3 regions of the Mesorhizobium shangrilense genome follow, and region 2 is predicted to be linked to each of the others. Evidence: riboswitches for the same ligand, from Rfam matches in the RefSeq annotation. Region 2 holds a riboswitch; each other region holds the start of a gene.

What was found. Region 2 has a riboswitch for cobalamin ahead of metE (5-methyltetrahydropteroyltriglutamate--homocysteine S-methyltransferase). Riboswitches for the same ligand answer to the same signal wherever they lie in the genome.
Positions count from the first base shown of each region.
Region 1: linked by a shared signal. The riboswitch ahead of ABVQ20_RS20845 (aromatic ring-hydroxylating oxygenase subunit alpha) and the one ahead of metE (5-methyltetrahydropteroyltriglutamate--homocysteine S-methyltransferase) in region 2 are both predicted to bind cobalamin.
Region 3: linked by a shared signal. The riboswitch ahead of ABVQ20_RS00965 (CbtB domain-containing protein) and the one ahead of metE (5-methyltetrahydropteroyltriglutamate--homocysteine S-methyltransferase) in region 2 are both predicted to bind cobalamin.

Region 1 is NZ_JBEWSZ010000001.1:4,310,043-4,317,146, forward strand. Features, by position in the region: gene ABVQ20_RS20825 (ABC transporter ATP-binding protein) at 1-661, shown strand, start outside; gene ABVQ20_RS20830 (DUF680 domain-containing protein) at 745-984, opposite strand; gene ABVQ20_RS20835 (DUF680 domain-containing protein) at 1,052-1,258, opposite strand; gene ABVQ20_RS20840 (DUF680 domain-containing protein) at 1,331-1,537, opposite strand; cobalamin riboswitch at 2,052-2,253, shown strand; gene ABVQ20_RS20845 (aromatic ring-hydroxylating oxygenase subunit alpha) at 2,447-3,694, shown strand; gene ABVQ20_RS20850 (FAD-binding oxidoreductase) at 3,773-4,870, shown strand; gene ABVQ20_RS20855 (PqqD family protein) at 5,028-5,444, shown strand; gene ABVQ20_RS20860 (serine kinase) at 5,501-6,550, shown strand; gene ABVQ20_RS20865 (glycosyltransferase family 2 protein) at 6,547-7,104, shown strand, end outside.
Region 2 is NZ_JBEWSZ010000010.1:58,606-65,709, forward strand. Features, by position in the region: gene ABVQ20_RS36760 (RES family NAD+ phosphorylase) at 1-81, opposite strand, end outside; gene ABVQ20_RS36765 (antitoxin Xre-like helix-turn-helix domain-containing protein) at 78-509, opposite strand; gene ABVQ20_RS36770 (MurR/RpiR family transcriptional regulator) at 1,035-1,925, shown strand; gene metE (5-methyltetrahydropteroyltriglutamate--homocysteine S-methyltransferase) at 2,432-4,801, opposite strand; cobalamin riboswitch at 4,895-5,093, opposite strand; partial or broken gene ABVQ20_RS36780 (adenosine kinase) at 5,510-6,496, opposite strand; gene metK (methionine adenosyltransferase) at 6,602-7,104, opposite strand, start outside.
Region 3 is NZ_JBEWSZ010000001.1:161,516-168,619, reverse strand. Features, by position in the region: gene metH (methionine synthase) at 1-643, opposite strand, end outside; gene ABVQ20_RS00970 (histidine phosphatase family protein) at 759-1,331, opposite strand; adenosylcobalamin (AdoCbl) riboswitch at 1,740-1,826, shown strand; gene ABVQ20_RS00965 (CbtB domain-containing protein) at 1,872-2,081, shown strand; gene ABVQ20_RS00960 (CbtA family protein) at 2,243-2,989, shown strand; gene ABVQ20_RS00955 (hypothetical protein) at 3,120-3,725, shown strand; gene ABVQ20_RS00950 (aromatic ring-hydroxylating oxygenase subunit alpha) at 3,712-5,046, opposite strand; gene ABVQ20_RS00945 (LysR family transcriptional regulator) at 5,154-6,179, shown strand; gene ABVQ20_RS00940 (hypothetical protein) at 6,512-6,784, shown strand; gene ABVQ20_RS00935 (hypothetical protein) at 6,822-7,104, shown strand, end outside.

The DNA of each region.
Region 1 (7,104 bases), on a different contig from region 2:
TCCAAAGGTGTTCCTGTTCGACGAACCGCTGTCCAACCTCGACGCGGCGCTTCGCGTCGCCACCCGCATCGAGATCGCCAAGCTCAAGGAATCGATGCCGAACACGACGATGATCTATGTCACCCACGACCAGGTCGAGGCGATGACGCTGGCTGACCGCATCGTGGTGCTGAAGGACGGCCATATCGAACAGGTCGGCACGCCGATGGATCTCTACAAGAAACCCGGCAATCTGTTCGTTGCACAGTTCATTGGTTCGCCGGCTATGAACATCCTGCCGGCGACCGTCGACAAGACTGGAAGCCCCACCGTCGTCAGCCATGTCGGCGGGCGCAAGGCGACCGTGCCGATCACGACACCGGCATCCGCCAAGGGAGCTTCGGTGAGCTTCGGTGTACGACCCGAGAATCTGATGATCGCCACCGGCACGGATTATCTGTTCGAGGGGAAGGTCGACTATGTCGAGCAACTCGGCGAGGTGCAGCTGGTCTATGTCGATATCGGCCGTGCCGACCTGCCGCTGGTGACCAAATTGCCGGGCAATGTCGAGGTCAAGCGCGGGGCGACGCTGCGGCTGACCGCGAACGCCGAGGACCTCCATATCTTCGACACGGACGGGCGTTCATTCGCGCTGCACGCGGCAGAGGCGAAGGCGGCCTGAGACAGGCCAGCGCCAAAACCAGCGACGCAAAAAAGAGCGGCGGGCCAGGCCCGCCGCTCTTTTTTGTATATCAATTTCAGCTGTTAGTTGTTGCCGAAGAGGTTACGGTCGGCACCCTGAGGCGCGGACTTCGGCGCATCATTCGACGAATTGAGCAGCTTGTAGACCGGCGAGCCACTGTTGGCGATCGACGCCGTCGGGGCCTTGTCGACATTGGTCACAGCCGGCTGGTTGACGCCGTTCGAACCATAGTTGTCGCTACCGGCGAAGGCGCTGCCGGAAATCGCCAGAAGGGCGGCGGCAGCAAGAATGATCTTTTTCATTTTTAGTACTCCTGAATTTCAAGTTCGGCCGGAGGGATCGGCGTGCCCATCCCTCTGGCCGGCAATGTTAGTTGTTGCCAAAGAGGTTACGGTCGGCACCCTGATGGGCAGGCGTCTGAGTAGCCGGTGCCGGCTTCTTGATCGAAGCCGTGTACGAGCTGTCGACAGCGGTAGCGTGCTGGTTGGCGCCGTTCGAACCGTAGTTGTCGCTACCGGCGAAAGCGCTGCCGGAAATCGCGAGAAGCGCGGCGGCGGTGAGGATGATCTTCTTCATTTCAAGTACTCCTGAATTTCTGAATTCCGCGAGGGCGGCGGGCGGTGCCCGCCGTCTGCGAGGGATCGGCTGTTAGTTGTTGCCGAAAAGGTTATGGTCAGCACCCTGAGGGGCAGGCGTCTGGGCAGCCGGAGCCGGCTTCTTGATGGAAGCCGTGTACGAGCTGTCGACAGCAGTGGCAGCCTGATTGGCGCCATTGGAACCGTAGTTGTCGCTGCCAGCGAAGGCGCTGCCGGAAATCGCCAGAAGGGCGGCGGCAGTGATGATGATCTTTTTCATTTTTGGTACTCCAGTATTTTTCCGTCCGTCTAGCGGCGTGTCTTGGAAGGAATTCGCGTCGTTCGGACAGCCCCGATGTGGGTGAGCCACCCGGCCATTTCCAATCACGAAGTTGTTCCGCGTGGACCATGAATCCACATCTTGAAATTGTGCCAGACGTCTCTACACCTCTAATTTTATCGTTTATGATCAAACGGTTACTTGAATTCCACGGTCTCCCATCAGACCCTGTTCGTGAGCCGGCGTTCACACCCTGCTGCACGCACCGTCAACAGAAACGAACCGTTCGGTTCGATTTTAGAAAGTGCTAATAGTCACTTTTTGATACTGTTAACGGTTTTTAACCACGTTGGGGGTCGAGTCCGGTGCGCCGAATCCGCCGCTTATGGCCCGCAACGGGTGACCTTCCCGACCGCGATCCGCCCTGCGATCCAGGGCCAGCACGTTTTGGATACGTGTCGCGCTACATGGATGCGATGTCGCTTTCATGCCGATGTCGCAAACGCCATCGTGATTAGATCATGGCATCTCAGGTGCCGCTTCGAGACAAACGAAGCGGAGAATTGGGAAGCCGGTCGAAATCCGGCGCTGCCCCCGCAACGGTGGTGGAGTTCAAGTCGCAACGGGAGACCACTGGGCCAAGGCCTGGGAAGGTGTTGCGACCGTCCAAATGGACACTCCAGAGCCCGGAAACCAGCCCGAGATTTTTGAACTCGACTGATCGCGGTGGGCGGTCAAGAGGTGGATCGTGCATGTCCGGCGCATTGCCGGCCTGCGTCCAATCCTTCCTCTCTTCCCCTCCTGTTCAGTTTTTGGAGCGTCGTGCGCTGTTGGCCGCGCAAATACGCTTCGGGATTTGGATTGCGCATCGTCCGATTTCGGGCCGATGCGAAAGCATGAGGACAGGACATGGACGCGCGCAACGACATGCTTAAGCGGCTGCACAGCCGAAGGGACGGCTTCTCGCTCGAGCAGCCCTTCTATACCGATCCGGAATACTTCCAGCTCGACATGGAGCTGATCTGGTATCGCGACTGGCTGTTCATCGGCCATGATTGCGAACTGCCGAAGCCCGGCAGCTTCATCACCGTCCAGATCGGCGACTATCCGGTTGTCCTGGTGCGCGACCAGAAGGGCAACATCAACGCCTTCCACAATTCCTGCCGCCATCGCGGCAGCCGCGTCTGCAACACCGACAAGGGCACGGCGGCAAAACTGGTCTGTCCCTATCACCAATGGACCTATGAGCTGGATGGCCGGCTTCTGTTCGCAAGACAGATGGCTGACAGCTTCGACAAGAGCCAGTTCGGCCTGAAGCCGGTCGCCTGCGAAAGCGTCGGCGGTTACATCTTCATCTGCCTGGCCAAGGAACCCGCCGATTTCGCGCCCATGCGCGCCATGATCGAACCCTATCTTCTGCCGCACCGGCTGCGCGAGGCAAAGGTCGCCTTCGAGAGCACGATCATCGAGAAGGGCAACTGGAAGCTCGTCTGGGAGAACAACCGCGAGTGCTATCATTGCGCCGGCAACCATCCGGAACTGTGCAAGACGTTCCCGGAGGCGCCGACCGTGACCGGCGTGCAGGGCGCCGACAGCGATCCGGAAATGCTGGCGCATTGGGCGAAGTGCGAGGCGGCGGGCTTGCCCAGCAGGTTCCGCATCGATCCGGCCGGGCAGTACCGCGCCACCCGCGCGCCGCTGCTGCGCGATGCCGTCAGCTACACGATGACGGGAAAGCGCGCCGTGGAGAAGAACCTTTCCGACAGTGTTTCCACCGACCGGATCGGTTCGCTGCTGCTCTACCACTACCCGACGACGTGGAACCATATCCTCGGCGACCACGCGGTGACCTTCCGCGTGTTGCCGATCAGCGCCACGGAAACGGCGGTGACGACGAAGTGGCTGGTGCACAAGGATGCGGTCGAGGGCGTCGACTACAAGCTCGACGAACTCACCCATGTCTGGACCGAGACCAACGACCAGGACCGCCGTATCGTCGAGGAGAATGCTTTCGGCATCCTGTCGCCGGCCTATGAACCCGGCCCTTATTCAGAGCTGCATGAAGGCGGCGTGATCCAGTTCGTCGAGTGGTATGCGAACTTCATCGGGCCGCGCCTTGCCGAAGGCGGCCGGCCGGCGCTGCGCAGTGTCGCCTAGCTCATGTCGCCCAAAAGTGCTCCGCGGTTTTGGGATCACGACATGAGCAGTGCAAGAAGGACTTGAGGGATGAACGCGATGACTGACCTTGGCCTCTATCGTCATCTCGACCAGATGACGCCCTGGAACGACAGGCTTCAGGTGCTGGAAGTGATCGGCGTCAGCGACGAGGCGCCGGACGTTAAGACCTTCACCTTCCGCTCCGACAACCAGACCTGGTTCCGCTACAAGCCAGGACAGTTCGTGACACTGGAATTGCCGACAGCCGACGGCCCGCTGATGCGCACCTATACGCTGTCGTCCTCGCCGTCGCGGCCATTCTCGATCGCGGTGACGGTGAAGGCGCAGGCGGGCAGCATCGGCACGCGCTGGATGTTCGACCATCTGAAGCCCGGCACGCACGTCAAGGCCTATGGCCCGACAGGCGACTTTTCGCTGCATAGCCACCCGGCCGCGAAGTATCTGTTCATTTCGGCCGGCTCCGGCGTGACGCCGATGATGTCGATGCTGCGCTGGCTGAACGACTGCGCGCCATGGACCGACGTCGGCTTCGTCAACTGCGCGCGGCGCCCGGAGGAGATCATCTTCCGCAAGGAGCTGGAGCTGCTTGGCGGCCATATGCCGGGCCTGTCGCTCGGCTTCATGATCGAGGAACGGTCGAGCCGCGAAGGCTGGTACGGGCATATGGGCAGGATCGACGCGATACGTCTGCCGCTGCTGGCGCCCGACTTTCGCGAGCGCGAGATCTTCTGCTGCGGTCCAGATCCTTTCATGCGCGCCGTGCGCGGCATGCTGGAAGCCACGGGTTTCGACATGGACCACTACCATCAGGAGAGCTTCGCCGCTTCTGTCGTGGAGGAAATACCGGCTCCCTTCGCTTCGCCCACGGAAGGCATCGAAGCCGCCGTGGAAGTCATGGTGCCGATCCGCTTCTCGCTTTCGGATGTCGATGCCGAATGTGTCGCCGGCCAGACAGTGTTGCAGACGGCACGCGCTTCAGGGGTCCGGATTCCCGCCGCTTGCGAATTCGGCCTGTGCGGAACCTGCAAGGTGAAGAAGGTCGCAGGCGACGTCGAGATGAGCCACAATGGCGGCATTCTCGACCACGAGGTCGATGACGGCTTCATTCTCGCCTGCTGCTCCAGGCCGCTGTCGGCGCTTGAAATCGAGGCATGATCCGGCAGCGGCCAAACTGACCCCAAAATGGTCGGCGCCGCGCCGGCGCCTTTGTTTCGCCAAGGCGGAACCGACTGTTTACAGGCCTTGTCGAGGGGTGGAGTGATCGCGTCCGTCGGCAGCGACTGACGGGCGTCGCGGAGCGGGGCCAGGACGAATGCGTCATTGCGATGTTTACGCTGTTGCAAGCAAGGATATCGTCTTTGAGTCTTTCGACGGCGAGGCCGTGGTCCTCGATCTGTCGACCGGCAAGTATTTTGGCTTCTCCGATTCCGGCAGCAGGATCTGGCACGCTCTGTCGTCAGGTGTTTCCGCCCAAGCCCTGGCTGGCCAATCGGCCGGTGGCGCAACGATAAGCATGGCCGAGCTCGAAGGCTTCATTTCCCGGTTGCTCGAATACGGGCTGCTCGCACCTCTGGCCGACACGCCGGCGCAGCCCGTTTCCGCCGACCGTCTTGCCGATCTCGCCCAGACCCGCGAACCGATCAGGGTCGAGGTTCATGACGATCTCGCCGACCCGATCCATGAGGTCGAAGAGCCTCAGGGCTGGCCGGCGGTCAAGCATACATCGTGAGCACCCATGCCTTGCGCACCGTCACGCTGCATGGCCGGCACGGGGATAGGCCGGCCATGCAGCGTGTCACCCTCGAAAACCTGACGGACTATGCCCGCCATGTGCTCGATATGGCTGTGAGCAACGCCGACAGTTATCCCGTCACCAGCACGGTGCGGCTGCCGGGCCTGAACCTTACCGTGCATGCGGGCCATGGCCCATTGGCGGACGCCGTCGAGCACGCCTTTGTCCGGGCTCCCGATAGCCAAATCCCATCAGAAGAATGCCGCATTTTCGTCGGCCACCCGGGTATCGGCGCCGTTCCTGAACCCGCGGCGTGGGGCCATGAGCATTTCACGCCGCAGTCCTTTGCCAGCAAACTGGCCGATGCCGGGCTGCGCGGCAGCTATTTCTACGATCTGGATTTCTGGCAGTTCTACGATCCGCGCCGGCGCGTCGGCGCCCAGTTGATGAGATCAGCCGACAGTTTTCCGCCTTGGGAGCCAGGGGCGCCACTGCGAGCCTTCCTGCATTGGGAGTATGCGGCGCGCGGCATGCGGCTGGCTCACGCCGGAACCCTGGGCATCGATGGCAGGGGCATTCTGCTCGCCGGCGCGGGCGGGTCCGGGAAATCTGGAACGGTCGTCGCCGGATTACTCAATGGACTGGACAGTGTCGGTGACGACTATGTGTTGGCGGACATAGCCGGCGGCGTGGCCGCCTATCCATTGTTTGCTACGCTCAAGCAGGATCCCAAAGGCTTCAGGCGACTGGGGTTGCAGCACAGGTTGAAGTCACAAGGCCCGCTAAACTGGCAGGGGAAGCATCAGTTTCTTCTGGAAAATATCGCGGTGCAAACAACGCCTGCACGTCTGGACATTGTTGCATTGTTGGTGCCAAGTATCGGCGGGGGTGGGGCAAGCTCGATAATGCCGGTATCGCGAAAGGATGCCATGATTGCCTTGGCGCCATCTGGCATTGCCCAGATGCCGGGCGAACGGGAAAGCGGCTTCCGCTTTTTCAGCGAGTTGACGCGCCTTCTGCCGTGCTACCGGTTGTCTCTTGGGACACAGCCCGAGGAGATCGCAAGCACGATTTCGGAATTCCTGGCGCGAGGCAATTCATGAAGCTCAGCGTGATCATGCCGGTCTACAATCGCGAGCGTTATGTCGTCCCTGCCCTGCGATCCCTGCTGAGGCAACGCGACGCCGCCGACCTCGACATCATCGTCATCGACGACGGCTCGACCGACGGATCGGCCAAGGCGGTGCGCGCGATGATGGACGAGGCACCATGCATCCGCCTCTTCCAGCAAACCAACAAGGGTGTCGCCAGGGCGCGCAACCATGGGCTGAGGCAATTACTTCCGCAAACCGAGTTCATATCGTTTCTAGACTCCGACGACATTTCGCCAGCCGGACGCTTCAAGGCCGACCTTGGCCGCTTCGAGGCCGATCCCAGTCTTGAACTGACTTATTCGCTGATCAAGCTGGTCGACAGCATGGATGATGAGGCGCTGGAGCCGGCGGCCAACACCCGGTCGTTGACCGTCCGGGGGCTCTCCTTGAGCGCTGGGATATTCACCCGGAAGCTGGTCGATCGAACCGGTGGCTTCGACGAGGCGTTCAGCCAGGCCGAAGACACCGACTACTTGCTGCGAATCTTTGAAAGCGGCGCGAGG
Region 2 (7,104 bases):
CGCATCGAAGATCGGGTAGGTGCCGGCCGGATCACCGATACGAAAGGACGATAGCGTGCGATCGAGGGTCTGCGCCGTCACGCAGCACTGCCGTACTTCAGACCTCCGAGGATATCGACCACCATTTCGGCGCCGAACTCGCTCAGGATAACGACGTCGATCGGTCGCTTGTCCTCAATCATCGGGTGCGGCCGAAACAAGAAATCGCGCGCTTCCTCTTCGTTCTGCCAGACATCGACAGCAAGACCCCAGACGCGCGCCACGCGGGCCAATCGTGTGCCCTCGTCCGACGAGAGACGATGTACCGTCTTGCGCCGCTCGTAGGTCGCCTTGGGGATCAGCCGGTATTTGAACTGAGCATCGCCAGGCGCCAGAAGATGCGCAACGCGCTCAAGTGCCCCGATGGGAAGTCCATTCTCGATCCGGGAGATCAGCCCGAAAGGCGACCGTGAGGCCACCTCTTTAACGGGCAGCCCTAACACGTCGGCGATATTTCCGAACGCTAGCATATTATCCTCCATTCCATGTGAGGCACGATATAGCCTCACATGGTGCGCCGTGCAAGCCCAGCATCAGCGCGAACCGATCCATCAACGCGTTATTCTGTCATCGTTGCTGCCAATGGGCGACTGCAACGGCCATGTAACATCTGGGTTGACAGCGACTATTTGTGACAAGGTGGGCTCCGACCTAAACCTTGAGGTGACGCCAAATGTGATGGATCCGCAATGGTACGCGCTGGAGCAGATGCAGGGGTTTACCGGCCGAAGACGAAAGGACCTGACATCAACCACCTTTGCCCGTCGCGAAGGTCTTGCATGTGGCTAAGCGCAAGTCAGGTTAATGTCAGGAAGGACGGCTATGTGCAACTGCCGACCATTGCCGCAATGAATGACCATTTCGCGCTTGCTCATGTGACGAGACCTGCGAAGGCAGCACGATCGAAAATTGAAGTCCATTTGGACTTCATGAGTCCAATTCGGCTCCGACTGTTGCATTGCCGACTTTTCAAGGAGAAGTCGGCAATTAGGTGAATGGGGTATTTCAGAATGGAAAAAGGTCCTTTGGCCGAGTTGTTGGTCGAACGGTTTGAGAATATGCCGCCGCAGCTGCGGATCGCCGCGCGTTTCGTGCTGGATCATCCCAAGGATGTCGCACTGATGTCGATGCGCGAGCAGGCGAACCAGGCCGGCGTTTCGCACAGCACGATGATGCGGCTGGCGCGATGGCTTGGCCTTGAAGGCTACGAGGATATGCGCAGCCTTTATGCGCGCGCGCTGCGTGAGACGATCGCCGGGGAGCCGGCGCGACAGGGTATCGAACAGCGTGGCGATCCGAGATATTCGACTGCCGGAGTCGTTGCCGACACACTCGCGGCCCAGATTTCAAGTCTTGGTGAATATGGCAATGCCATGCAGTTCACTGCCGCCGCCGACCTGCTTGCAAAATCGCGCAATCTTTTCGGTCTCGGCTCACGCGCCGCTTATCCGGTCGCGAATCACTTCGTTCATATCATGTCGTTTCTGGCTGGCGGTGACCGCAAGGTGACGCTGGTCGGCGAGATGGGAGGACAAGGTCTGGACGCGCTGCGGGATGCTGGACGGGGTGACGTGCTTCTGGCTGTAGGCATGTCGCCTTATGAACGCACGACCATCGACATGGCGCGCCAGTCAGCTCGGCAGGGTGTCAGGGTGGTGGCAATCACTGACAGCAGCGTGTCGCCGCTGGTCCGGATCGCGCAGGAAACGATCATTGTTCCGGTAAATTCGCAGTCGTTTTTCCGAAGCATGGCGCCGGCGTTCGCTGCCGTCGAGATTCTGGCGGCAGTGGCGGCTGCGCACTCTGAAACGAATGCCGCAGAGCGGGTAAAACAGTTGGAAGAGCAGCTTGCTTTTTATGGCATTTATTGGGAGCCCCCTCGATAACATCTGGAAGCTTCCGATCGGGCGGGCGTGAGGGCAGCCAGGCTGCCGGCGATGGCGATTTCCGAAGGTCGTTCAGATGGTGCGCCCGATAACGCCTACCAAGCCCCGTCCAGCCGCAGAAGGTCAATGCCAAGGCGAACGCCGCGCAAAAGACGTGGTTGGAGGCGCAGGCAGGGCTCGCCAACGTCGGCTCAGCATCCGATAGCGGCCGTCAGCCGAAGCATCTGTCTCAATGGTCGCACGGTCAGCTTTCCCTTTGCCGGCATCACGCCCTCCTCGTTCACCACATCTGAGCGGCGCGCACCGATAGCCTGCAGAAGATTGCAGCCTCGACATCGAGCCTAGACCTCTGCCGGAGAACTTGATCGAATTGATTGCTACCCCTGACCAGCAACGCGAACCTGCCGAAGGGAAATTGTAGCTTTCGTTGAATGATTCATTTCCAAGAAGTAATCGTTTTGGCAAATTCACGGCCGACATGCGGCAGCTGGTAAATCACCACATGGTTAGGAATCAGGAAATCCTCCGGCCTGCACTTTCTTCCGCAGCGCGCATACTGCCGCGACCATGTTCATGAGGGCAGGGCGGACCTCCTCCCATTTGCGTGTTTTGAGGCCACAGTCCGGATTTACCCACAGTTGGCCGTCGGACAGTCGCTCGCGGGCAAGCATGACGAGATCCGAAATCTCGCCAACTTCCGGGACACGTGGTGAGTGAATGTCGTAGACTCCGGGACCGATTTCGTTCGGATATTTGGAGCTCTTGAAGGCGTCTAGCAGTTCCATTTTCGAGCGCGACGTCTCAATCGAAATTACATCCGCATCCATTTCAGCGATCGCGTCGATGATCTCGTTGAACTCCGAATAGCACATGTGAGTATGGATTTGGGTCGCGTCCTCTACACCCGTTGAAGCGAGCCGGAAGCATTCGACAGCCCAATCGAGGTAGACTTTCCAGTCGGACTTGCGCAGTGGCAGGCCTTCGCGAAACGCGGCCTCGTCGATCTGGATCATCCTTGCGCCGGCTCTTTCGAGGTCCGCCACTTCATCGCGGATGGCGAGCGCGATCTGGCGGCAGGCCTCGGCGCGGGATACGTCGTCGCGAACAAAAGACCAGTTAAGAATGGTCGCCGGGCCTGTGAGCATTCCCTTCACCGGTTTTTCCGTCAGCGACTGGGCAAATTGCCACCAGCGCACCGTCATCGGATTGGGCCGCGATACGTCGCCGAAAATGATGGGAGGGCGCACGTAGCGGGAGCCATAGCTCTGCACCCAGCCATGCTGGGTGAAGGCGAGGCCGGACAGTTGCTCGCCGAAATGCTGCACCATGTCGTTTCGTTCGAACTCGCCGTGCACCAGCACGTCCAGCCCGATCTCCTCCTGCCAGCGAATAGCAGCCTCGGTCTCCTTCTTCAGGAAGGTCTCGTAGTCGACATAGCTCAGTTCGCCCTTCGCATGAGCGGAGCGCGCCTTGCGCACCTCCGGCGTCTGCGGAAAGGACCCGATGGTCGTCGTAGGGAACGGCGGCAGGCCGAGCGTGCCAGCTTGGACTTTGGAACGCTCGGCAAATGCGCTCTTTCGTTGCTTCATGCCGCCGTCAATGCTGGCGATCCGCCCCTCGACGAGCGGATCATGGACCTTTGTGGACATTGCGCGCGCGGCGGCAGCCTCGGCAGAAGCTTTCAATGCGCCTACTGCGGCCTGCCTGCCTTCGGACAAGGCTTGGGCCAGCACGACCAGCTCTTCGGTCTTCTGGGCCGCGAATGCCAGCCACGAACTGACGTCCACATCGAGCGCGGTCTCCATCCCCAGGTCGATCGGCACATGAAGCATCGAGCAGGACGGCGCGATCTCGACGCGGTCTAGGGGCCAGCCGGCGACGATCGGCTTGATGCGGTCGAGAATCGCAGGCAGGTTCGCGCGCCAGACGTTGCGGCCGTCGATCAAGCCAAGCGAGAGCACCAGATCCTTCGGTGCGAGCCGACCAACCGTCTCCAACTGCTCGGGAGCGCGCACGAGATCGAGATGCAGGCCCGCCAAGGGTAGGGAAATCGCGGTCTCGAGATTATCTTCCAGCGGCCCGAAATAGGTAGCCAGCATGATCTTCAACTCGGGCGCGGCTTTCGACAGCTGGCCGTAGGTGAATTCGAATGCAGCTCGTTCGTTCGGGTTAAGATCGAGCACAAGCGCCGGCTCATCAATCTGCACCCAGTCGGCTCCCGAAAGCTTCAGCCTCCGCAGGAGTTCCTCGTAGACAGGCAACAGCCGCGGCAGAAGCGCTATCGGATTGAAACCTTCGGCAGGTGACTTCGCCAGCTTGAGGAAGGTGACCGGTCCAAGGATGACCGGGCGTGTGTGAATGCCGAGGGCTTTAGCCTCGAGGAAGTGATCGACCGGTTTCATAGACAAGAGGGCGAAGGTCTGATCGTCGGTCAGCTCCGGCACGATGTAGTGATAGTTGGTGTCGAACCATTTGGTCATTTCCATCGCGGTCGAGCGGTGCCCCTGAGCCACATGCTCGTGGCCGGCATGTCCACAACCTGCGGTCTCACCCTGCTTGCCGCGCGCCATCGCGAAGTAGATGTCGAGTGGGACCTCGCCGCCCTTCCATGCGTAACGGGACGGCACGGCGCCGACCATGGCTGCAGTGTCGAGCACATGGTCGTAGAGTGAGAAGTCGTTCGACGGAATTTTCGATACGCCGCAATCGTGCTGCTCCCTCCAGTTAGCGGCACGGAGCGCCTTCGCCGTCGCCAGAAGGTCGGCAGCGGAAGATTTTCCGGACCAGTAGCTTTCAAGCGCGAATTTCAGTTCTCGCCGGCGACCCATACGCGGCATGCCGAGCGTTGCAACAGGAATTTGCTGAGAGATAGTCATGCCATACCCCGATGGTTGGGGCGTGGGGCAAGGAAGGCGCTAGCAGGCCGGCATGAACGCCGGGCTGCCGCGGCCACCGAGACACCCCGCCCGTGGACGTTGTTCGCCGTGGCAGGTCTCCTGGCTCGCGGGTCACAGCCTCTGCCCGTCTTCCCGAGGCTGTTCGCCTCAGTGACATTGCTGGGTTGGCTCGCCGCTAACAGTTGCGGGGGCAGCGCCGGCATCGCACCGGCTTCCCTCTTAGCTCCGTTGCGGCAGCGCCGTACGGAGAACCACGACCCGCCGACAATCACAGCAGTCCGCGCTCTTGTCAATCCAGCATAACGAAATGTTTATGTGTTTATGTGATTGCGCCGTGCACTTATCGGCGTGTTGCCAAAGTCGCTTTGATCGTTGTCGTGAGCTGTTGGCGCTGCAGCCACTCTCCAGTCCGCGCAAGCTGTGCGCTGAGCGGCCGGCAAATCTGCGAATCACATGATTCGCTCTTTGAACGACTTGCGGCAAATGTCAGCGTCGTGATGATCAAGATCGCCTGGAACTGTTACCGGCATTTGCGTCAACGTTCCTGAGCCTCGACAACCAGAAACTCAGACGGAAAGCCGCCAGCTTTCACGGATGGGCATGCGACATTTCGATTTACCCGCGCTTGCCTGGACCGCCTGCACAACGGGGAGATGGGCAGCTCGTCGCGGAAATGCCCACCTGATGTAGCCCCGCCTGTTCCGCCTCGCGGCGCAGATTCTGCCTTGGCCTTGGGCCGATCTGCTGGATCACCAGACCGGCGGCCAGTGAGCCGAGGTCGCCGCAGGTCTTGAGGTCGCGGCCTTGCGTGTAGCCGTGCAGGAAACCGGCGGCATAGAGGTCGCCGGCGCCGGTCGTGTCGACCAGTTCCTTGATCGCGGTCGCCTGGATGACCACGGTCTCGTCGCCGCGCACGATGACCGAGCCTTTTTCCGAGCGGGTCACGGCGGCGATCCGGCAATCCTTGCGGATCTGTGCCAGCGCCTCGTCGAATGACGATGTCTGGTAGAGCGACTTGATCTCGTGGCTGTTGGCAAAGACGATGTCGACGGTGCCCGAGCGCATCAGGTCGAGGAACTCGTCGCGGTAGCGGTCGACGCAGAACGAATCCGACAGCGTCATCGACACTTCGCGGCCCGCCGCGTGCGCCAGCTTGGCCGTCTGCCGGATGGCCTCCTTGGCGCGCGGCGGGTCCCACAGATAGCCCTCGAAATAGGTGATCTTGGCACCGGAAGCCTTGTCGGCCTCGACATCCTCCGGCCCGAGCTCGACGCAGGCGCCGAGATAGGTGTTCATCGAACGCTCGCCGTCGGGAGTGACGAAGATCATCGAGCGCGCCGTCGGCGGCTCGCCCTTGAGCGGCTTGGTGTCGAAGGCGACGCCCTGCGCATGGATGTCGTGGGCGTAGATTTCGCCGAGCGCATCGTTCGAGACCTTGCCGAAGAAAGCGGCTCGGCCGCCGAAGCTGGCGACGCCGGCCGCCGTGTTGCCGGCGCTGCCGCCGGACGCTTCGATCGCCGGGCCCATGCGGCTGTAGAGCAGTTCGGCGCGGTGGGTGTCGATGAGGTTCATCGCGCCCTTGATGATGCCGTTGGTCTTGAGGAATTCCTCGTCGCACTGGGCGATGATGTCGACAATGGCATTGCCGATGCAAAGCACGTCATAATCCGGCATCAATGTCTCCGCCAAGAACCCGCCGGCTTTCTGCCGCGCCGGCCGGGCGCGGGTTTGACGAGTTGGAATGGGTTGCCGCATGTCGCTGGACCCAATATCGGCGCCTCACGCAGCTGCCGGTCCTGCCTCACGCAGCAAGTCGTCAGCTCTGTCCGTCCTTTCCCAGGTGAACTCCGGCTCTTCACGGCCGAAGTGTCCGTATGTCGCGGTCTTGCGGTATATTGGGCGCAAGAGATCAAGCATCTTGATGATGCCTTTCGGTCGGAGATCGAACAGCTCAAGAATGAGGCGCTCGATCGTCTTTTCCTCGATCCTCGCGGTCCCGAAAGTGTTGACGAGGATAGACACCGGGGCAGCCACGCCGATCGCGTAGGCAAGCTGAACCTCGCAGACCTCCGCAAGGCCGCTGGCAACGACATTCTTTGCGACGTACCGCGCGGCATAGGCGGCCGAGCGGTCAACCTTGGATGGGTCCTTGCCCGAAAAGGCGCCGCCGCCGTGACGACCCATCCCACCGTAGGTATCGACGATGATTTTGCGGCCGGTAAGCCCGCAGTCGCCGCGCGGCCCACCGACCACGAACCGGCCGGTTGGATTGACCAGGAACC
Region 3 (7,104 bases), on a different contig from region 2:
AGGCGAAGATCGCCGCCTTGGCGTTCAGCGTGTCGAAGATGGTTTCGATCAGGATGATGTCGGCGCCGCCATCGATCAACCCGCGCAATTGCTCGCCATAGGCGAGGCGCAGATCGTCAAAACTTACAGCGCGATAGCCGGGATTGTTGACATCCGGCGACATCGACGCGGTGCGGTTGGTTGGCCCCAGCGCGCCGGCGACGAACCGGCGCTTGCCGTCTTCCTGCTCAGCCCTTTTCGCGGCGCGCCGCACCAGTCGCGCGCCATCGCGGTTCAGCGCATAGACGGCGTCCTCCATGCCGTAATCGGCCTGGGCGATCGAAGTCGAGGAGAAGGTGTTGGTCTCGAGGATATCCGCGCCGGCAATGGCGTACTGATAGTGGATCTCCTCGATCGCCCCAGGCTGCGTCAGGATCAAGAGGTCGTTGTTGCCCTGCTGGTGGCAGGCGCAGCCGGCAAAGACCTCGCCGCGGAAATGATCCTCGTTAAAGCCGAGCCCCTGGATCTGCGTGCCCATGGCGCCGTCGAGGATGAGGATGCGTTCCCGTGCCGCCGCGGTCAGCGCCGCAAGCACCTCCGAACCGTCGGGCTTGGCCGCGACAGGGCCCAGGAGATCGTCCAGCGATGGCGAATTCTGCGACATTTTTTATCCTTGGGGCGACAGCTTAACCCAAGTCACATAAAGACATCTTTATGTCAACATACGCCTTCAAGCGTTGTTTGTCACGCCGCTTTCCAAGGCGTTGGTTGTCGTCCGCTCAATCGGCCTTCTCCGGCCTGGTGACCCGCAGCATCCAGCGGCGTCCGTCGCTGGAGAATTCGGTGACGCCCAGCGGCTCGATATCGATCCTGCGGCAGGCGGAAAGCGGCGCGCCGAGGACATGGACTATTGCCGCGCGGATGACGCTGGCATGCGTCACCGCGATCGTATGGCCATGCTCCGCCATCAGCCCGTCCATGAAGGCCGAAACCCGGCGCGACACATCGGCCAGCGATTCGCCGTCATGCGGGGCAGCATCGGGGTCGCCAAGCCAGGCCGCGATGCCCTCAGGGTCGTCCCCGTGAACCTCTTCAAGACTCTTGCCTGCCCAACGTCCATGGTCCTGATCCATCAGAAGAGGCTCGACGGAAGCCTGCAGCGCCATCGCCTCGGCGGTCTGCCGGGCTCGCAGCATCGGGCTCGTCAGCACCCGGTTAGCACGGCGCAATCCCGCCCCAACCGCCGCCGCCAGCCCATGCGCGCGCGGCTCCAGCGCCTCGTCGAGCGCGAACGCCCCCTTGCGCGTCGCCAGCGTTGCCCCGCTGCGGATCATGGTGAGGCGTACGAGCATGAGACTGCCTATTTCATTCACCGAGCGCAGGATTCCGCAGGTACGCCCGGACCTCTAGTTTCGTTGACATACTATATTCCCGGCGCCCCACCGTCGCACTTCGGGCAACGGCGATGATGGAAGTCCGAGCCATTGGCACCATAGACGTGTCCGCAGGCTTCCCGTTCACACTGGACGGCCCAGATATACTGAAGATGGTCCGTGCCCTTGAATTCAGTTTTGCGCAGCAAGCGCTGGTTATTCCGGTTCAGGTCGCCTTCGTCTGCCACGCCAATGCTCCGTGCTTTGCGTCAAGCATATAAGAATCGTGCCGGATCCGAGTAGCGCGCGTCTAATTTCAAACTGGCATACCGCCACCACCCACAATTCGTTGACGGCTATCGATCCGGTGGATATGGTCTTCAACGATACGGGTTTGGAAGCCGGTGTAAATCCGGCACGGTCGCGCCACTGTGATCGGCAATGTTGTTGCTGAAAGTCAGGCCTTCTCCCGTAGCTGAAGTTTGAGGAACGGGACGCAGCATCCCAGGAGAGGTCCATATGTCCAACGCTACTTTCGCACCCGCCTACGGTCCGGTTGCTATCCCTGTAAAAGAACTTTTGCCGTGGGCGATCTTCGGCGGTCTTCTCCTGATGCTGGCGATCTATTTCATCGGCGCGGAGCAAGGCGCGACCTCGCTGATCTCCGGCATGGGTGTGCACGAGTTCGTGCATGACGGCCGCCACCTGCTTGGCTTCCCCTGTCACTGATGCATTCCGCCCGGAAGCGCGCCGCGCTTCGGGCAATTGACATAGTGCTTTAGGCCGCGCGTCCTTCAGGGACGCGTTACGGTCTTGCAATGCAATGAACATGCAACAAACGCATGATCCCTGCCCAACCGGCAGCGCATCATGCCGTGGGGACAACGGTCATGGTTGGAAATCTTCTTCTTCGCGGGATGCTGGTCGGCATCTTCGCCGGCATTCTCGCATTCGGCTTCGCCAGGATCTACGGCGAGCCGCAGGTCGACCGCGCCATCGCCTTCGAGGAGGCCAACGCCCAGGCCGCAGGCGAAGCGCCTGAACCCGAAATCGTCAGCCGCTCGACACAGGCCGGCCTTGGCCTGTTGACCGGCGTGCTGGTCTATGGCGCGGCGGTCGGCGGGCTGTTCTCGCTGGTGTTTGCCTATACCTATGGCCGCGTCAGCAATTTCGGTCCGCGCGGCACCGCCGCCCTCCTGGCGCTGGCCGGCTTCGTCGCCATCGTCCTGGTGCCCTACATCAAATATCCGGCCAATCCGCCCTCGGTCGGCAACGGCGATACGATCGGCGCGCGCACGGAACTGTACTTCGTCATGCTGATGGTTTCCATCGCGGCGCTGATCGCCGCCGTGGCGCTGGCGCGGCGGCTGTGGGCGCAGTATGGCGCCTGGAACGCGACGATCATCGCCGGTGCGGCGTTCATCATCTTCATCGCCCTCGTCCAGTACGCGCTGCCGCCCATCAACGAAGTGCCTGAAAAGTTCTCGGCTGACCTGCTCTGGCGCTTCCGCGTCGCCTCGCTCGGCATCCACGTCGTGCTGTGGACGACCCTCGGCCTCGTCTTCGGCGCCCTGGTCGAACGCAGCTATGGCGGCCAGCTTAGCCGTCCGGTCTCCAAACGGCCGGCCATGCGCTAATGCATGTCGCCCAAAAGTGGCTCCGGTTTTGGGAGAACGACATGCACAAAAACAAAAAACTAAAGCGCGTCGCGCTTTAGCAATGCTTCGGCGCATTAACCGTTCAATGCGCCTTGCGGCGGCGTCCCTCGTGGGCGCCGTTCTGCTTTTCGCTTTTGCCGCTCCCGCCGCCGCCCATGGCGGCAGCGTCGGCGGACCGACCAGCGGCATTGCGATACCCAGCCTCACCCACGGCCAGATGGCTGTCATCCATGACTATCGCGGCAGGATCCTCGACCTTGCCGCGCGCCAGCAACGGACCGACCTGACGTTCCGGCGGCTGATGAACTACGGCAACATCCAGTACAGCTACTGCCTGTGGGGCCTGGTGCCCGGCAGCCTGCGCGACGAGGAAAGCCCCTTCAACGAATGCAGCCATGCCTATCTGTCGGCGGCGCAGGCGCTGCTGGTCTACATGCGGGAGATGGGTGACCAGAAGCAGGCCGTCGACGCACTGATCTCCGACATCGACGCCGACATGGTCCGCAACCAGGCATCGTTCGTGATGTGCCGGTTCAGCGGCGAAGCCTTCAACACCGCGAACGTGATCTCGCCCGGCTGGAGCGGCATTTTCTTCCACGTTCCCAGCCTGGTCACTTTCGCCATGCTGGCGCTGCTGCTCACGGCGGGCGTGCTGGCGCTTGCGGGTCCAAAGGCCCGGCGCCGCGATGATGCCAGCGGCGTCAATCCGGTCTAGTAGTTGCAAGCGGAGCCCGACCCGGGCTTGCCTGCAATTCCCCGGCCGGCGTGAGGTTGCTCACGACGGCGCCGGAGATCACGCCGCGCAGTTCGATTGGCCTTGCGTCCACGCCCGTGCGCGCCGCGATATAGTCCATGGCCTTGTCGCAATACCAGTCGGCGAAGGCCAGGACATAGGCTTCGTCGGGCAGGCTGTAGGGCCCGGGTACATACCCCACCGAGTTCACGCCACGCTGATTGACCTCCACCAGGTCCCGGTCCTGGAGATTGGTGACGTTCCACAAGGCGGTGAGATGCTCGACGTCGTAGTCGACGCCCTCGACCGCGTCCTTGTGGACGAGCCATTTGCAGGTCACCACCGTCTCTCCCGCCGCGGTCGGCATGGCGCTGAAATAGACCGTGGTATCGGCGGTCGAATGGCAGAAACTGTGCGGCTCGATGGCCCAGCGCAGCGAGCCGATGTCGCCGGCGCCCTCGACCATCAGCTTCCGGCAGGCAAGCGCGCCGTCGATGGTGAGCCCGACATGCCCCTTGTTGAGCGGAAAGCGCTCGACCTGCCACCATGGACCGGCGAAGGGGCCTATGCCGAGCCCGGCTTCTTCGACCCGGGCGGCGAAGGCCGCATAGTGCGAATCCGGCGCGAGCGCGAAATGCCCATCGGCGCTGACCCCGATGGGGAAGGTCAGGCACAGTTCGGGATGGCCGACCCCGCAATGGTAGCACTCCCGCGCATTCTCCATCACAAGCTTCCAGTTGCCGCGCTCGACCAGCGTGTTCTGGAAGGCGATCTTGGCCTCCTCCAGCCTGTGCGGGGCAAGCAACGGCTCGAGATCGGCGCGGAAGCGCGCGAAGGAAGGCGGCGTCTCGGCGAGACAGACGAACAGCGCGCCGGCCACATTCTCAAGATGCACTGGCCGCAGCCCGTGCTCGGCCCGATCGAAGGTTTCCGGCATGCGGGCATGGACCAGCCTGCCGTCGAGATCATAGACCCACTGGTGATAGGGACAGGTGAGGCGCGCCCGTCCGCCCGACCCGTCGGCGCAAACCTGCGCACCGCGGTGACGGCAGGAATTGTGGAAGGCGCGATAGACGCCCTCGCCGTCGCGCGTGATCACCACCGGGGAGCCGCCAATGGTGACGGCGAGATAGCCTCGCGGCCGCGGGATTTCGCAGGTGAATCCCGCCAGGATCCACGACTGGCCGAAAATGGCGTCGAGATCGAACTTGAACGCCTCGGGACTGTTATAGAGTTCCTGCGGCAGCGTATGACCGGGCCGTCGCTGGTTGACGAGGTCGCGGATTCTCTCCAGATCGAGCATGGCTATTTTCCCCTTTGGGTCACCTTCGCATCCAGGCTGGAACTGTTCAAATTGCGTTTTTAGATAGCCCTATCGAATGCGGGCAAACAGCGAGGCGGAGACGGATAATGGGTAACAAGGGAAGCAAGGGTTCGGCGCTTCCTCCCGCCGATGCGGCCGGCACCTTGGCTGCCGCCGAGTGCACTGGTGATCCGAAAAGCGGCCGGGTCTGGTTGCCGCTGAACGCGCTGCGCGCGTTCGAGGCGGTTGGCGCACGGCTGAGCTTCACCGGCGCGGCCGCGGCGCTGCATATTTCGCAGAGTGCGCTCAGCCGGCATGTCGGGCGGCTAGAGGACTATCTCGGCTGCCGGCTGCTGGAACGACGTGCGCAAGGCATGTCGCTGACCGCGGCCGGCGCTGCCCTGCTGCCGGTGGTGACGGGCTCCTTCGACCGCATGGAAGAAACGCTGAAAATGCTGCGGCGCGAGCCCGGACCTAGCGGCCGCATCCTCAAGGTTCACATGCCGCCGACCTTCCTGCATGTCGCGGGGCTGTCCCTGATCGCCGAGTTCCGCCGCGCCTTTCCCGACGTGCCGATCGACATATCGAGCAGCAACGGCATCGGGCTGCCGGCAGGACGCAGCGTGGACATCGCGGTCGTTTTCGACCGTCCTCACGTTGGCGACGCCATCCGTGACCCGCTCTGGATGATCAACCAGACGCCGGCCTGCGCGCCCCAGATTGCCGCGCGGGCGCAGGGGCTCGGGCTCTATGATTTCCTGCGCACCAACGAACTGCTGCACGTCAAGCTGGAGGGTGAGCCCTTCGACGTCTTCTGGTCGATCCACGCTCGCCATTGCGGCATCGATCTCGGCGCCACGCGTGGCCTTGCCTTCGAAACCGAGGCGCTTGCCGTGCAACATGCCATCGCCGGCGGCGGGGTCACGCTGGTCGATCCCGACATGTTCGCCGCCGAGCTTGCCGACGGCCGCCTTGTCACGCCCTTCCCTGAGACGACCAGCCCCACCGGCTTCGGCTACTATCTTACCGTCCATCCCGACGACATGGTCGATCCCGCTGTCGCGCTGTTCCGGTCCTGGGTCGTGCGCCACTATGCGACGGTGGACGCCGAGTACGACGCCCCCGGCGATTGAACATCCTGTCTATCGATAGACGGACGCGCTTCCGCGAAGGGCACCGGGAGTTCTTGAGGGGCCGAGCCAGCGCTCGACCTCCTCTTACTGGCGATGTCGTCCATGAGACCCTGTCTGCCGCTGGCCGGTTGCTGGCTGCCAGCCAACGTGCCGCGACCCTATGTTGGATCGCATCCTGGCCCCCCGGGAAACAATCCAGAAACAAGATTCAATATTCGAGAAAAACTGGCGAAAGAATCCGCTGTCATAACCCTATCCGTGGGCGCCGGAGATACCGGTTGCCGCGAAAGCAGACGGGGCGATGGCTGACAATGCAACGATCGTATGGATGGATGGGTGCTCTGCTTGGCATGTCGTTCGCCATGCTTGCTGTCGGACAGCCCGCGCAGGCGGCCATCACCCGGAGCGAACATTGCGACAGGCTCAGTCTTCAACTCGACGAGGCCCTCGAAACCAAAGCCAACGCGACGCAGGCCGCGCAGGCAACGGCGCTTCAGCGGCGCGCATCCCAGTTTTGTGCCGACCATAAGCAGGCACAAGGCATCCGGACCCTCGCCAACGCCCTGAAGCTTCTTGGAGTGACACCGGACGACCAAGGCCAGTGAAGCTCTCAATCATCATTTGAAACAAGGAATGATCACAGTGAACAAGTCCATCCTCTCCGCCCTCGGCCTGGCCCTCGCCCTTGCCTTCTCGATGCCGGTCGTCGACGCCAACGCCCAGACGACCACCACCGCTCCGGCCACGACCGCCCCGGCCGCGACCACGACGACCACCACCCCGGCTGCTGCAACGCAGGCGCCCGCCAAGGCTCCCGCCCACAAGCGGGTCCGCAAGCACCACCGCCACCATGTGCGCAAGCATCACCGTCATCACCACCACAACAGGCATCACGTCAAGAAGCACCACAACCACAAGCACCACG